Regions from separate parts of the Streptomyces sp. NPDC093149 genome, predicted to be linked through region 1. Evidence: riboswitches for the same ligand, from Rfam matches in the RefSeq annotation. Region 1 holds a riboswitch; the other holds the start of a gene.
The links. Region 1 has a riboswitch for cobalamin ahead of ACIQCZ_RS34705 (hypothetical protein). Riboswitches for the same ligand answer to the same signal wherever they lie in the genome.
Positions count from the first base shown of each region.

Region 2: another riboswitch for cobalamin. It lies ahead of ACIQCZ_RS10035 (prenyltransferase/squalene oxidase repeat-containing protein); the one in region 1 lies ahead of ACIQCZ_RS34705 (hypothetical protein).

Region 1 is NZ_JBIVON010000017.1:21,319-28,929, reverse strand. Features, by position in the region: gene ACIQCZ_RS34715 (dihydrolipoyl dehydrogenase family protein) at 1-998, shown strand, start outside; gene ACIQCZ_RS34710 (family 16 glycosylhydrolase) at 1,135-2,013, opposite strand; partial or broken gene ACIQCZ_RS34705 (hypothetical protein) at 2,217-2,451, opposite strand; cobalamin riboswitch at 2,441-2,567, opposite strand; gene ACIQCZ_RS34700 (histidine phosphatase family protein) at 2,593-3,222, opposite strand; adenosylcobalamin (AdoCbl) riboswitch at 3,345-3,438, shown strand; gene ACIQCZ_RS34695 (CbtB-domain containing protein) at 3,484-3,699, shown strand; gene ACIQCZ_RS34690 (CbtA family protein) at 3,728-4,501, shown strand; gene ACIQCZ_RS34685 (GNAT family N-acetyltransferase) at 4,619-5,128, opposite strand; gene ACIQCZ_RS34680 (hypothetical protein) at 5,270-5,440, shown strand; gene ACIQCZ_RS34675 (tetratricopeptide repeat protein) at 5,560-5,928, opposite strand; gene ACIQCZ_RS34670 (hypothetical protein) at 7,270-7,515, opposite strand; gene ACIQCZ_RS34665 (hypothetical protein) at 7,605-7,611, shown strand, end outside.
Region 2 is NZ_JBIVON010000002.1:780,705-788,315, reverse strand. Features, by position in the region: gene ACIQCZ_RS10050 (aldehyde dehydrogenase) at 1-1,423, opposite strand, end outside; gene ACIQCZ_RS10045 (lipocalin-like domain-containing protein) at 1,740-2,165, shown strand; gene ACIQCZ_RS10040 (MBL fold metallo-hydrolase) at 2,449-3,504, shown strand; cobalamin riboswitch at 3,679-3,814, shown strand; gene ACIQCZ_RS10035 (prenyltransferase/squalene oxidase repeat-containing protein) at 3,922-5,196, shown strand; gene ACIQCZ_RS10030 (SCO2322 family protein) at 5,193-5,867, shown strand; gene ACIQCZ_RS10025 (energy-coupling factor transporter transmembrane component T) at 5,864-7,039, shown strand; gene ACIQCZ_RS10020 (ABC transporter ATP-binding protein) at 7,036-7,611, shown strand, end outside.

The sequences.
Region 1 (7,611 bases):
CGGGCAGCCGTGCCGTCGTACCCGCCCTGCCGGGCGTCGACGGGGCGCGTCCCTGGACCAGCCGGGAGGCGACGAGCGCCAAGAAGGTGCCCGGCCGCCTCGTGATCGTCGGAGGAGGCGTGGTCGGGACCGAGATGGCCACGGTCTACCAGGCCCTCGGTGCCCGCGTGACGATGCTGATCCGCGGCAAGGGACTCCTGCCGAAGATGGAACCCTTCGCGGGAGAGCTGGTGGCGCGGGCGCTGGGGGAGGCGGGCGCCGACATCCGTACCGGGGTCACCGCCACCTCGGTACGGCGTACGGCCCCGGACGGGCCGGTCTTCGTGGAGGTGGACGACGGTGAACGCATCGAGGCCGACGAGATCCTCTTCGCCACCGGCCGCGCTCCGCGCACCGATGACCTCGGCCTCGAAACGGTGGGCCTGACACCCGGCTCGTGGCTCACCGTCGACGACAGCTGCCGTGTCGACGGCACCAGCTGGCTCTACGCGGTCGGCGACGTCAACCACCGTGCGCTCCTCACGCACCAGGGCAAGTACCAGGCACGCATCGCGGGCGCCGCGATCGCCGCCCGTGCGGCGGGCGACCCGCTGCTGGAGACCGACCGCTGGAGCGCCCACACCGCCACCGCCGACCACGCGGCCGTCCCCCAGGTCGTCTTCACCGACCCCGAGGCGGCCTCGGTCGGTCTCACCCTCGCCGAGGCCGAGCGGGCCGGACACCGCGTACGCGCCGTCGACCACGACCTCGCCGCCGTGGCGGGCTCCGGCCTGTACGCGGACGGCTACCGGGGGCGCGCCCGCATGATCGTGGACCTCGACCGGGAGATCCTGCTGGGTGTCACCTTCGTCGGACCCGGCATCGGTGAACTGCTGCACTCGGCGACGGTCGCGGTCGCGGGCGAGGTCCCCATCGCCCGGCTGTGGCACGCCGTCCCCTCCTATCCGACGATCAGTGAGATCTGGCTGCGCCTGCTGGAGACGTACCGGGACGCGTGAGCTCCGGCCCGCACACGGGTGGCACGCCGACGTACGCGCCGCGCGGTGGCGGCACGTACGTCGGCCGGGGCACGTCCCTGGCGGTCGCCCCGCCGTCGGCGCGGCCGGGAACCACCGGCGGGGCGAGCCGGGGCGGTCAGACCGGCGGCCGGAGATCGCTGGTGGTGACCCGTACGTGGTCGACGACGAGTTGCTGCGGGAACGAGGTGCCGCCGTCGGGGTCGCCCGGCCAGTAGCCGCCGACCGCGAGGTTGAGGATCAGGAAGAAGGGCTTGTCGAACACCCAGGTGTTGCCGCCGAGATCGGCGGGTGTGCGCCGCTGGTAGACGTTGCCGTCCACCGACCAGGTCACCGAGCCGGGGGCCCAGTCGACGGCGAAGGTGTGGAAGTCGTCGGCGAACGCCTGCCCGCCGGGCAGGGTGTACGCGGCGCCGATCCCGCCGGAGCCGGAGTAGCCGGGACCGTGCAGGGTCCCATGGACCGTGGACGGTTCGAAGCCGACGTTCTCCATGACGTCGATCTCGCCCGAAGCGGGCCAGCCGACCTGGCCGATGTCGTCGCCCAGCATCCAGAAGGCGGGCCACATGCCCTGTCCGCGCGGGACCTTCATCCGGGCTTCGACATGCCCGTACTTCTGCGTGAACCGGCCCGATGTGTTCAGCCGTGCCGAGGTGTATTCACACGTGCCGTACCAGCACTGGTAGTTCTTCGGATTCTCCCGGCGTGCGGTGATGACCAGATGGCCCTGGCCGTCGAGTGCCGCGTTGTCGTTCCCGGCCGTGTAGTACTGCCGTTCATGGTTGTTGACGTTGTCGCCGGTCTCGATCTGCCACTTCGCACCGTCGACGGCGGAACCCGCGGGGCCGTCGAAGTCGTCGGTGAACGACCCGGCCGCGGTGGCGGCCCGCGGTCCGGGGACGGATGCCCCGGCCGCGGGGCCGGAGGAGGCCGAGACGAGGGCGAGTGCGGAGAGGGCGGACACCAGCAGGCGTCGGGTGAGGTGGGGGGACTTCATGGGGGGTCCTTCCCGTGCGGTTCGCGAGAGTGTCATGTCTATGACAACCCTCGGTGTGGGGAACGGGGGAGAAGGCTTCGTTCGTATGCGATTTAAGAAGTGAACCAAGAGCCTGTCAAGGCTTTGGTACGGACCACACTTCTTGCACGGAGGCGTACGGTGCGCGGCCCGGGACGGGCGCCCGTCCCGGGCCGCGCGGCGGATCAGTGGGCGGTTTCGGCCACCGTCGCCCGTACCTCGACGGCCGCCGAGACCAGGTTCTCCAGCGAGGCGCGCACTTCGGGCCGGCCCCGCGTCTTCAGGCCGCAGCCGGGATTGACCCATAGCCGTTCGGCCGCGGAATCGCTTCGAGTCCCTTACGGAGCGGAGCGACCGCCTCGGCCGTGCTCGGCACCCGCGGGTGTGGATGTCGCACACGCCGGGAGCGGCCTTTCTCGGACATGACGGCGGTCGTTCCCACTCATCGCTGCGGGGCAGTCCCGGATTCCCACCGGGTTCCCTCTCGCGACGCGTCTGTCCGGCGGACAAGGCGAACCGGCTGTGCCATCGGACGATGCACTGACCGCGGCCCCCGGCACCTCAGTTGTCCGGGCGCGTGGTGGCGGACCGAGGAAGCCGGCTTTGCGGAGCGGGGGACAGCGGCCGACCGCAGCGCAGGTTCCACCGTCCCGAGCGGCCGCTGAGCCCGGTCAAGGTGAGCGGGGCGACATCCAGCCGCCAGAACGCCTCCGCCGGCAGAGCGAGCGCCCGTACGACCATCGCCCGCACCACGGCGGGCTCGACGACCGCCAGTACGGGGCCGCCCTCCTCGCCGTCCCCGGGCTCAAGTGCCGCCAGCAGGCCGCCGATCCTGGCGCAGAACTCCAGCAACGATTCGCCGCCGTGCGGAGCCGCCGACGGATCGGTCATCCAACGCGACACCGCTTCCGGCTCGCTGCCGCTCACCTCGGCCAGTCCCCGTCCGCTCCAGCGGCCCATGTCCCAGCCACGGAGCGCGGGTTCGGGTCCGGCGCGCAACCCCAGCGCGTCGGCGGTCCCGGCACACCGTTCGGACGGCCCGCGCAGATACCGGTCGGCCGGTGGCACCGCCGCGGCGGCGGCACGTGCCCGCCGGGCCCCCGCCGCGTCCAGCGGGGCATCGTCGTCGATGCGGGCCTCGCGCAGCGCGGAGTTGAGCGCCGGTGAGATCAACATCAGCTGTACCGTCATGGCCCGGTCAACTCCCTGAACTGTGGCCTCTCGCGTGCTCCCACCTTGGCACGCGGGCGTTGCGGTCCCGCCGACGGCACCGTGGCCCTGTTCGCTCCCAGGGGGTATCGTCCGACGAACATGACGAAGGTGTGACGGAAGTCCGGTGAGAATCCGGCACGGTCGCGCCACTGTGTACCCGTATCCGTACGGGAAGTCAGACCCGCCACCTTCGTCCCAGGCACCACGATCGGGACGCGTGTTCCCTCAGGAGGTTCTGCCATGGCACAGAGTGCTGTCCCCGCCACCGCCGTACCGGCGATCACCCCCATCTCCCTGAAGTCCATTGCCCCTTGGGCGGTCTTCTTCGGCATCCTCATGCTCGTACTGCTGTACTTCGTCGGCGCGGAACAGGGCGCCACCGCGGTCATCTCCGGCGAGGGCGTCCACGAGTGGGTCCACGACGGTCGCCACCTCCTCGGTTTCCCCTGCCACTGACGCGCCGTCCGATCCAGGGGAAGACCTCATGAACTCCATATCTGTCAGAGCCCTGCTCGTCCGCGGCATGCTGGCCGGCCTCGCCGCGGGCGCGCTCGCACTGGTCGTCGCCTACTTGCTCGGCGAGTCCCGGGTGGACGCGGCCATCGCCCTCGAGGAGTCGCACGGCCATGACCACGGCGGCGGTGAGGAACTCGTCAGCCGCACCGTGCAGTCCACCGCGGGTCTTGCCACCGGTGTACTCGTCTTCGGTGTGGCGATCGGCGGGATCGCCGCCCTCGTCTTCTGCTACGCCCTCGGCCGGATCGGCCGATTCGGCCCACGGGCCACGGCCGCCCTGATCGCGGGTGCCGCCCTGCTGGCGGTGTACGTCGTGCCGTTCCTGAAGTACCCGGCCAACCCGCCGGCCGTCGGCAACCCCGACACCATCGGCCGCCGCACGGCCCTGTTCTTCCTGATGGTCGCCCTCAGCGTGCTGCTGGCGGTCGCCGCCGTCATCCTCGGCAAGCGGCTGGCTCACCGCCTGGGCAACTGGAACGCGACGGTCATCGCATCGGCCGCCTATGCGGTCGTGATCGGGGTCGCCTACGCGTTCCTGCCCTCGTTCAACGAGGTCGGAAGGGATTTCCCGGCCACCCTGCTCTGGGAGTTCCGGCTGGCCACCCTCGCGGTACAGGCCACCCTCTGGGTGACCTTCGGTCTCGTCTTCGGCCACCTGACGGAACGGCTTCTCGTGCCGAGGGCCGACACCGTCGCGACGGGAGACGGTACGGCGAACCGGGTCGCCGCCACCGCCGGCTGACCGGCGTACCACTCACCACCAGCGGGACGGCGGAACCCGCCGGGAGCCTCCCGGCGGGTTCCGGGTTCCGCCCTCCCGCCCGACGTGGCCGTACCCGGGAAACGGACGGACGCGTCCTCACTGCTCCACGCCCTGCCGGCCCCAATCGATCCGGTAGTACTTCAGCCGCGCGTCCTCCTTCTCCAGGCGCATGCCGACGGCTGTCATGACGTGCTGCGACGCGAGGTTGTCCAGGTCGGTGTCACCGTGCACACAGATCACTCCCTGCTCGCGGGCGAACCGCAGCAGCGCGCGCAGCGCCTCGGAGGCGTAGCCCTTTCCCTGAGCCGAGGGAACGAGGCCGTAGCCGATCGTGACGTGCCCGTTCTCGTCCGGGGCGCCATGGAATCCCATCCCGCCGATCACAAGGGAGTCCTCACGGCGACATATCTCGTACGAGCCGAAGGGGCTCGGATCCCCCGTCGTCGCGCAGGCGTCGAGGAAACGCTCGGCCGCGGCCATCTCGCCGGCGGGCGGGTATCCCGGCGCCCAGCGGGCACCCTCGCCCGGCGTGCCGGACATCACCTGCAAGGCGTCGGAGGCGTTCATCAGACGGAGCAGGAGGCGGGGAGTCTCAAGGCAGGTCATGACCGAGTGAACTATCACGCGGGGCGGGTGCACGGCATCAGGATTGTCCGGGAGGGATGTCCACCGGGCAGCGGAACGGCGTCCTGCGCGGTCTTGCGGATCCGGGCGAGCTGGGCGCAGCGATGTCAGGGACGGCGGCTGATGTCCGTCGCCCGCCCCTCGATCTCCGGCGACGCGAGCATGTCGCGGTGGGCCCGCGACGCCGTGCACGCCGCGGTCTTCGCCCCGGACATGTCCGGCACGTCCGCCGACACGGACGACGCGTGGGTCACCGCGTCCGAGGGTCGGGTGCCGGCCACCGGGCCCGGCTGAACGCACTGCTGCGACAGCCGCCCGACCCGGAAATCGCGCAGGTCGAGGGCGCCCTTCTGACGGAATGGCTGAACCGTCCGTCGAACGCCCTCAACGACCGCTGGGACCCCGCACGACCGTCAGGCGCCGGTCCTCCGGTCACCGTCGAAGTCGAAGTCCCCGGAGAACGCCGCCGCCATCCGCAGATGACCGGTCGCCTCCGCGCTCCGACCCTGGCGCTCGAGCGTGCGGCCCAGCATCAGCCGGGCGTACGGCTCCACCGGGTCGCGCTCCAGGACCGCCCGCAGCTCCGTCTCGGCCCTGCCGAGCCGCGCCGAGTGGTAGTAGGTCCGGGCCAGCAGCAGACGCGGGGAGACCTGCTCCGGCGCCTCCTCGACCAGCCCTTCCAGAATCCGGGCCGCAGTCATGTACTCCTTCGCCTCGAAGAACATCTGCGCACGGTCCCAACGCTCGGCGGCCGTACCGAACTCGAAATAGGTGTCGCTCACTTGACTCCTCCTTCACGGACCGTCGCCGGACCCGCCCTGCTGCTGACCGCGCCATGCGCTCGGTCACGCTTCACTGACCCGAACATAGCGCATTGGTTGAATATTCCACTAAATTATCGGCGTGGGTCACGGGCGCCCCCGGGCCCGCGCGGGAATAGGTTGAGCGCCATGAACAACATCCTGCCCTGAGCTGTGACAGGTCAGGGGGGGTTGCCCCACCTGACCTGCAACGCAGCATGCAGGTTCGAGTGGTTCGTCGCATCTTCGCGCAGCACGTTGCAGCGATCTGCGTGATCATTTTCCCATCGGTTTCCCAGTTTCCCGCCTGGCCGAGGGGGGAGAGTCTGGACGAAATCGCCACAGGGGCCGGAGACCAGTGCTGCTCTCCGGCCCCTGCTGTCTGTCCTCCCCAGCGTCACTGGAGACCCGCCGTGTGCGACTGGGATCTCACGCCGCGAACAGGGGGCCCGAGGGGACGCGATGACGGGGTCGTGGCATCCAGCCGTCTGTTCTGGCGCGCGCAGTGCCGGCGAGCGGCAGGGAGGGAAATGCTGACATCCGCGGTGCCTCAACTGGCTTCCGGCGTATCGCCGCCGGGTGCTCCGGCGCGGCGACGAATGGTGACGGCGTTGCGGCCGCCGACGCCCGATGCGTTCTTCGGCTTCCGCGCGATGAAGTCGGAGGCTTCGCCCAGGACGAAGCCGCCACCACCTCAGAGGTGATGACGGCTTGGGGATGATGGGTGGAACAGGCGCGGTATACCCCGTGCTCGCCCCCGGCGGTGACATCGGTCCTAGTTCTGCCATGCCTCGCATGGACTGCTAATCGCGCCTGCCTATGGGGCACTTGGCGCATGCTGAGCAATTTCCGCCTTGGCGCTTCACGAGTTCCCTCATAGTGTGCTGCTCGGCAGAGTTATGCAGTACCCAAGGCGGCACCATGCATACGATCTTGTCGTCGATCTCGCCTCGGAAGCCGTAGAAGTCTGGCCCGAGATCCAAAACGAGCATCTCGTGCACGGAATCACTGAAGCCATCCTCAGGTTGTTCGCATTCCGCCTGCCGGCTTTGCTGCGGGTCAGAAGTCATAGATGCCGCCGCATAGATCCCGTATGTGGGGGCCATATGCCGTGGCTGCTGACCGAATGCCGCAGTGCATATCTGCGATCTGTAAGCATATCGAGTGGATTCGGTTCTCGGTGCATGTAAATTCCTCGCGAGTGGCTTATCCTCGTGCCGTTCACCTGTCGAGTGGCGTCTAATCCGTCTGTCAAAGCTTTCTCGGAGAGCCTATCGACTCGTATCTGACTAGTCAATCGAGTCCTTCCCGCTCGGTGCGGGCCTACGTGAGGTGGGTCGGCTCGTGGTTCCCGGGAGTGCAGATCTCCCACAGTGGCTCGCGCAGGTGCCAGGCACGGTGCAGGGCCTCGGCCTCGTGGGTCGGGCCGATGGCGTGGCGCTCGCGCCACGCCTCGCAGGTTCCGCTGTCCGGCCACCGGTCGGGCAGCCATGCGGCATAGGCGGTGATCAGGCGAATGTCCAGGTGGATTCGGGCCGTTGTGAGGGACGGTCCCCAGCGGACTGTCACTGCCGTGTCGGTCGCGGTCTATCCAGAAGACGGGATGGCCGCGCTCAACGGGCTGCGTCCGAACCGCGATGGAGAAGGTACCCGGCGTCTTGTTGA
Region 2 (7,611 bases), on a different contig from region 1:
TGTGCTCGAAGTACTCGGCGTACCCCTCGGGCCCGAACTCCCGCCCCAGACCGGAGTTCTTGTACCCGCCGAAGGGACCGAGCATGTCGAGGCTGAAGGTGTTGACGCTGTACGTGCCCGTTCTGACCCGGCGCGCGATGTCGATGCCGCGCTCGGTGTCGGCGGTCCAGACGCTGCCGCTGAGGCCGTACTCGGAGTCGTTGGCGATCCGTACGGCCTCGTCCTCGTCACCGTACGGCAGGAGGCAGATGACGGGACCGAAGATCTCCTCGCGGGCGACGCGCATGGAGTTGTCGACGTCACCGAAGAGGGTCGGCTCCACGTACCAGCCCCGGTCCTGGGACGCCGGACGTCCGCCGCCCGTGAGGATCTTGGCGCCCTCGTCCTGGCCGATCCTGATGTAGTCGAGCGACCGCTGCTGCTGGCGCCGCGCGACGAGGGGGCCGAGTTCGGTGGCGGGGTCGAGCGGGTCGCCGACCTGCAGCGCGCTCGCGGCGGCGGCGAACGCCTCGGCCGTCTCGTCGTAGCGGGAGCGCGGGACGAGGATGCGGGTCTGGGCGACGCACGCCTGGCCGTTGATCATCCAGGCGAAGGGAACGATCCCGGCGACGGCCGTCTCCAGATCGGCGTCCGGGAGGATCACGGCGGCGGACTTGCCGCCCAGTTCCAGTGTGACCCGGGTGAGGTTGCGGGAGGCGACCTCCATCACCCGTCGCCCGGCGGCCACGGACCCGGTGAACGACACCTTGTCGACGCCGGGGTGCCCCACCAGGTACTCGCTGACCTCGCGGTCGGCGGGCAGGATCGACAGCACCCCCTCCGGCAGCCCGGCCCCGGCCACGATGTCGGCCAGGACGTAGGCGTCCAGCGGGGATTCGGGCGAGACCTTGAGCACGGCGGAGCAGCCGGCCAGCAGCGCGGGCGCGAGCTTCGCGGCGGCGGTGAACTGCGGAACGTTCCACGGCACCACGGCCGCGACCACCCCGACCGGCTCCCGGCGCACCAGCAGCGGCCCGAGAGCCCCGTCCCGGCGCTCCTCGTACGGGAAGGTGCGGGCGACGGTGATCGCCGCGTCCCACACCATCATCGCGGCGAGCGCCTGCACCATGACGCTCGATGTGTACGGGGTGCCGTTCTGCGAGCTGACGACCCGGGCGATCTCCTCGTACCGCACGGCGAACGCGTCCTTGATCCGGGTGATCACCACGATCCGCTCGTCCAGGGTCATCCGCGGCCAGGGCCCCTCGTCGAACGCCCGCCGGGCGGCGGCGACGGCCCGGTCCACATCCCCCTCGCAGGCGTGCGGCACCCGGCCGATGACCTGTTCGGTGTGGGGCGACACGACCTCGATGACATCCCGGCCCAGCGGATCGACCAACTCCCCGCCGATGAACAGTTTTCCGTGTTCGACAAGCTCGGTCATGGCTGCTGCCTCCCGCGACCCGGCACGTTACCTGACTCCGTGTCAGAACTGATACCAGTTCCAGTTCCAGGAGTCCACGGCTTCGACGACGCGCGCGGCCGGACGGCCGCCGTCGCACCACCCGGGCTTTCGCGGCACGCCCCTCGCTTCCACGGTGTGCCGCACGGGTAGGGACGAGAACGACCCCGTCCCCCACGCACCCGCTCCAGAGGTTCCGAATTCCGCCGGCTCAGAAGGGAAACACGTGCGCACCCCATCCCGCACCGAACCGAATCACCCATCCACCCCGGGGCCAGGCACCTGGGAACACCCCCTCGTGGGTGCCTGGTTGCTGAGCACCTTCGCCATCATGGACGCCTCCGGCGACACGCTCGAACACCCCCTCGGGCAGAGTCCGACAGGACTGATCACCTACACCGCCGACGGCCACATGTCGGTGAGCGTGCTGAACCCGGACCCCGAGCCCTCCCCGGAGGAGGGGACGGCCGGACCGGTCGACACCGCGACCCTGTTCAGGACTTCTCCGTACCTGGGATACGCGGGCACCTACGAGGTGACGGGCGACCTGGTCGTCCACCATCTGCGGATAGCGTCCTTGCGCCCATGGGTCGGCACCACGCAGGAGCGCCGGTGGCGGGTGGAGGGGGACCGATTAACCCTGCTCCCCCCGACCGAGGGAGCCGGCGACGGCGCGCGCGCCCCGCGACTCGTGTGGCACCGGCCGGCCGCGGACGCCGCATGAGCGACGAGTGATCCGGGTCACCGGCCGCCCGGCCGGTGACCCGGCCCCACCGCCCGGCGCGGGGCTCCGGCCGTACGGACCGCCCCGCGCCCGGTACCCACCGGCACGGCCGTCCCGTGATCCCGTGCACCCCGAACTCCCCGGGCACGCCGGGCAGATGGACGTACCGACAGATGGTCGACCGGGGCTACTACTGTAACAAGTTCTCGTTACAGTGGGCGCGGTGCGCCGCACGCCGTACGTCCGGTGCGCCGACCAGGCCTCGAAGAGAGATGGGGAGCCCATGACGCAGGTGACCGACCATGGCGGGGGCGTGCACAGCATCAAGGTCCCCATCCCTGACAATCCGCTCGGCCACACCCTCGTCCATGTCCTCGACACCGATCGCGGGCCGGTCCTGATCGACACGGGCTGGGACGATCCGGAGGCGTGGGACACCCTCACCGCGGGGCTCGACGCCATCGGTACGGGCATCGGCGACATCCACGGTGTGGTCATCACCCATCACCACCCCGACCACCACGGCCTCTCCGGCCAGGTGCGCGAGGCGTCCGGGGCCTGGATCGCCATGCACGCGGCGGACGCCGCGATCGTGCGCCGCACCCGTGAGGCCCGGCCCAGCACCTGGCTGTCGTACCTCTTGACGAAGCTCACGGCGGTCGGTGCGCCCCAGGAGCATCTCGCGCCGCTGCGGGCCGCGGTCGAGGGCGGCCGGATGCGCACGCTGCCGGGGCTGCGGTCCGCGCTCCCGGACCGGGAGATCGTTCCGGGTGAGCTCCTCGGCCTGGCGGGCCGCCGACTGCGGGCGATCTGGACTCCGGGGCACACGCCCGGTCATGTCTGTCTGCATCTGGAGGAGGAGCATCCGCGGAATCTGCCGGGCCGGGGGCGGCTGTTCTCCGGGGATCATCTGCTGCCGGGGATCAGCCCGCACATCGGGCTGTACGAGGACCCGGACGCCGCGCCGGGCACCGCCCCGTCCGCCGGGGGAGACCCCATCGGTGACTACCTCGGCTCGCTGGAGCACATCGGCCGGCTCGGCGTGGCGGAGGTGCTGCCCGCCCACCAGTACGCGTTCACGGACGCCGCGGGGCGCGTACGGGAACTCCTGGACCATCACGAGGAACGGCTGACCGGACTGCTCAAGCTGCTGGCCACCCCGCTCACGCCGTGGGAGCTGGCCGAGCGGATGGAGTGGAACCGGCCGTGGGAGCAGATCTCGCACGGTTCGCGGAACATCGCCGTCTCGGAGGCCGAGGCGCATCTGCGGCGTCTGGTCAGGCTGGGGCGCGCACAGGCGGTGGCGGGGAGCGAGCCGGTGACGTACATCGCGGTGTGAAGGGCGCGGCGGGCCGTCGGGCAGGGGGCTCGTTTCGCCCTCTCCCGGCCACCCGGGCACCGGCACGGGCCGGACTTCCGGCGAGCGCGGTGCGACGTCGCCCGTCGGGCCCCCGGGGCCGCGCCCGTCCCGTGGGGGACGAGCCCCCGGACGGCCCCGGAACCCGTCCGACCCCGCCCGGTAGAGTGTGCGGGTCGTCATCATGCCCGTTCAGGGGGAAGCCGGTGCGAATCCGGCGCTGACCACGCAGCCGTGAACCGTCGTCGCAGACGGTGAGCCGGAATGCCCTGTCCGCGGTCGTGACCGGCTCGCGACCTCCGGAACCCCGGTGGTCGGCACCGTCGAGGTATACGGAGCCGGAGCCTGGTGCCTGAGCGTGCCTGTGCCCGGTTCCCCGCAGGAGAGGCCCCGCCCGCCATGACCGTACGCCGCAGCGCGGCAACGCTCGCCGCCATCGCCACCGTGCTCTGTGCGGCCGCTGCCCCGGTCGCGGTGGCGGCGCCGTCCCCCACCCCTTCGCCGTCCATCGCCCTGCCGTCCGGGCTGTACGGCACGAAGGACCCGACCTACGACGGTGTCTGGCGGCAGTCGCTGGCCTTCCTCGCCCAGCGGCTGGAGGGCGTCACGCCCGCCACGGAGTCGGTGGACTGGCTGATCGCCCAGCAGTGCGAGAACGGCGCCTACGCCGCGTACCGGCCCGACGTGTCCCGGCCCTGCACCGGGAAGACGGTGCTGGACACCAATGCCACCGCGGTCGCCGTGCAGGCGTTCGTCGAGGTGGGCGGGCACCGGGACACCGTGAACAACTCGGTCCGCTGGCTGAAGTCCGTACAGAACGAGGACGGCGGCTGGGGCTACACCGCCGGCGCGCCCAGCGACGCCAACTCCACCTCGCTGGTGATCGGCGCCCTCGCCCGGCAGGGCCAGCGGCTCGCGGACATCACCACCCCGAACGGCAAGACCCCCTACTCCCCGCTGCTCGCGCTCGCGATCCCGTGCGGCGGCAAGGACGGCGGCGCCTTCGCCTACCAGCCCGACAAGGCCGGCAAGCTCGCCGCCAACGCGGACGCCACCGCCGCCGCCGTGCTCGGCACGATGGGCAAGGCCCTGGCCGTCGGGAACAACGCCGCAGCCAAGGGGACCAGCTGCCACCCGGGGTCCGGTCTCACGCCCGAGCAGGCCGCCCAGAACGGCGCCCACTACCTCGCGAACGCCCTCGCCACGAGCGGCCACCTCGACCTGGCCCCGATGCCCGGCGCCACCGACACCACCCCGCAGCCCGACTTCGGCAACACCGCGGACGCGGTCGTCGCCCTGTCCGCCGCGGGCCACCAGGACAAGGCCGCCAAGGCCGTGGCCTGGCTGAAGAAGAACGCCGGCCCCTGGGCCGAGCAGAACGGTCCCGCCGCCTACGCCCAGCTGGTCCTGGCCGCGCACGCGACCGGCTCCGACGCCCGCGACTTCAACGGCGTCAACCTGGTCGACCGGCTGAACGCGACCGGTCCCGCGCCCGCAGCCGTCACGACGCCCGACCCGTCCGCCGACACCGGGTACGAGGCCACGGAGAAGGACCAGGTGCACAGCGGCGACGACGTGATCGGTGGCGTGTGGTGGTTCATCGGCATCGGTCTCGTCGTCGCCGCTGCCGCGGCCTTCCTGATCAGCGGCCGGCGCAAGAACCGGCAGCTGTGAGGCGGGCGGGAAGGGCCACCGCGCTGCTGGTGGCCCTGGCTGCCGTCCTGGCCGTGCTCGGCGCGGGGACGGCCCAGGCGGCCGGGTACCGGTACTGGTCGTTCTGGGAGGGTTCCGGCACCGGCTGGACGTACGCCACCCAGGGCCCGTCCCTGGTCCGGCCGGACGACGGCACGGTGCAGGGCTTCCGGTTCTCGGTCAGCGAGGACTCCCAGGACTCGGCGAAGCCGCGCCGCTCCCCCGACTTCGCGAAGATCTGCGCGGACACCCCGGCCCAGGGCGGCACCAAGCGGGTCGCGCTGGTCATCGACCCGGGCACGGCGGCGGACGCCCCGGCCGGCGAGACGCCGCCCGCGCCGCGTACCGCGTGCGCGCGGGTCGCCCCGGACGCGAGCACCGCCGAGGCGCTCGCCTCGGTGGCCAAACCCTTGCGTTACAGCGGCGACGCGCTGCTCTGTGCCATCTCCGGCTATCCGGGCTCGGGCTGCGGCGAACAGGTCTCGGGCGACGGGCACGCGACGCCTTCGGCGACGGTGTCCCCGGGCGCCGCCGCCTCCGCCGGTTCGGGCGGCTCCGGCGGCGGGCCGTCCGCCGGGGTGCTCGTCGGCGTCGGCGCCGTTCTCCTCCTCGGCATCGCCGCAGTCGTGCAGGCCCGCCGCCGCCGCGGATGACCGCCCCGACCAGCGGCCCGGTGACCGGCGCCACCGGCACCGTCCGGCCGCGCCGGCCGCTGCGCGCCCCCGGGGCGACCCGGAGCAACGCCCTGCCCGCCGGGGCCTGGTGGCTGTGGGCGCTCGGTCTCGCCACCGCCGCGTCCCGGACCACCAATCCACTGCTGCTCGGGCTGCTGGTCGGGGTCGCCGGCTACGTGGTCGCGGCGCGCCGCACGGACGCGCCGTGGGCCCGTTCGTACGGGGCGTTCATCAGGATCGGGCTGTTCGTCGTCGGTGTGCGGCTGGTCTTCTCGGTCCTTCTCGGTTCGCCGATCCCCGGGACGCATCCGGTGTTCACGCTCCCCGAGGTGCCGCTGCCCGACTGGGCGAAGGGCGTCAGGATCGGTGGCCGCGTCACCGCCGAGCAACTGGTCTTCGCGCTGTACGACGGGGCGAAGCTGGCGACCCTGCTGATCTGTCTCGGTGCGGCGAACTCGCTCGCCAACCCGGCCCGGCTGCTGAAGTCGCTGCCGGGTGCGCTGTACGAGGCGGGGGTCGCCGTCGTCGTCGCCATGACGTTCGCGCCGAACATGGTCGCCGATGTGGTGCGGCTGCGCACCGCACGGCGGCTGCGGGGCCGTCCGACCGGCGGCGTCAAGGCGGTGCTCCAGATCGGACTGCCGGTCCTGGAGGGCGCGTTGGAGCGCTCGGTCGCGGTGGCGGCCTCGATGGACGCGCGCGGATACGGGCGCACGGCCCAGGTCCCGCCCGCCGTCCGGCACACCACGAACGTCCTCACGCTCGGCGGGCTGCTCGGGGTGTGCGCGGGCACGTACGGGCTGCTGGCCGCGCAGGGCGCGGTGTACGGGCTGCCGCTGCTGATCGCCGGGCTGGTCGCCGCGATGGCCGGGCTGCGGCTCGGCGGGGCCCGCTCGGTCCGTACCCGCTACCGGCCCGACCGGTGGGGTGGGCGGGCCTGGCTGGTGGCGGGTTCGGGGGTCGCCGTGGCCGTGGCGATGGTCTGGGCGGGCGGTGTCGACGCGGAGGCACTGCGGCCGGGCGTCGTACCGCTGGCCGCTCCCGTGCTTCCGCTGTGGCCCGCGGCGGCGGTGCTGATCGGGCTGTTGCCCGCCGTGGTGGCGCCCGTGCCGCCCCCGGTGGGCGCCCCGCATTCCAAGGAGAGCCAGTGATCCGGTTCGAGCATGTCTCGGTGCGCTACGAGGGCACCGGGCGCCCCACCCTGTCCGGGGTCGATCTGACCGTTCCGGAGGGCGAGTTGGTGCTGATCGTCGGCCCGTCCGGGGTCGGCAAGTCGACGCTGCTGGGTGCCGTCTGCGGTCTGGTGCCGCACTTCACCGGCGGCACGCTCAGCGGCCGGGTCACGGTCGACGGGCGCGACACCCGTACGCACAAGCCGCGCGAACTCGCCGATCTGGTCGGCACGGTGGGTCAGGACCCGCTCTCCCACTTCGTCACCGACACGGTCGAGGACGAGCTGGCGTACGGGATGGAGTCGCTGGGCCTGCCCCCCGACGTGATGCGGCGGCGGGTCGAGGAGACCCTCGACCTGCTGGGCCTGGCCGGGCTGCGCGACCGGCCGATCGCCACGCTCTCCGGCGGCCAGCAGCAGCGGGTCGCGATCGGCTCGGTGCTCACCCCGCACCCGAAGGTCCTGGTCCTCGACGAGCCGACGTCCGCCCTGGACCCGGCGGCGGCCGAGGAGGTCCTCGCCGTGCTCCAGCGGCTGGTGCACGACCTCGGT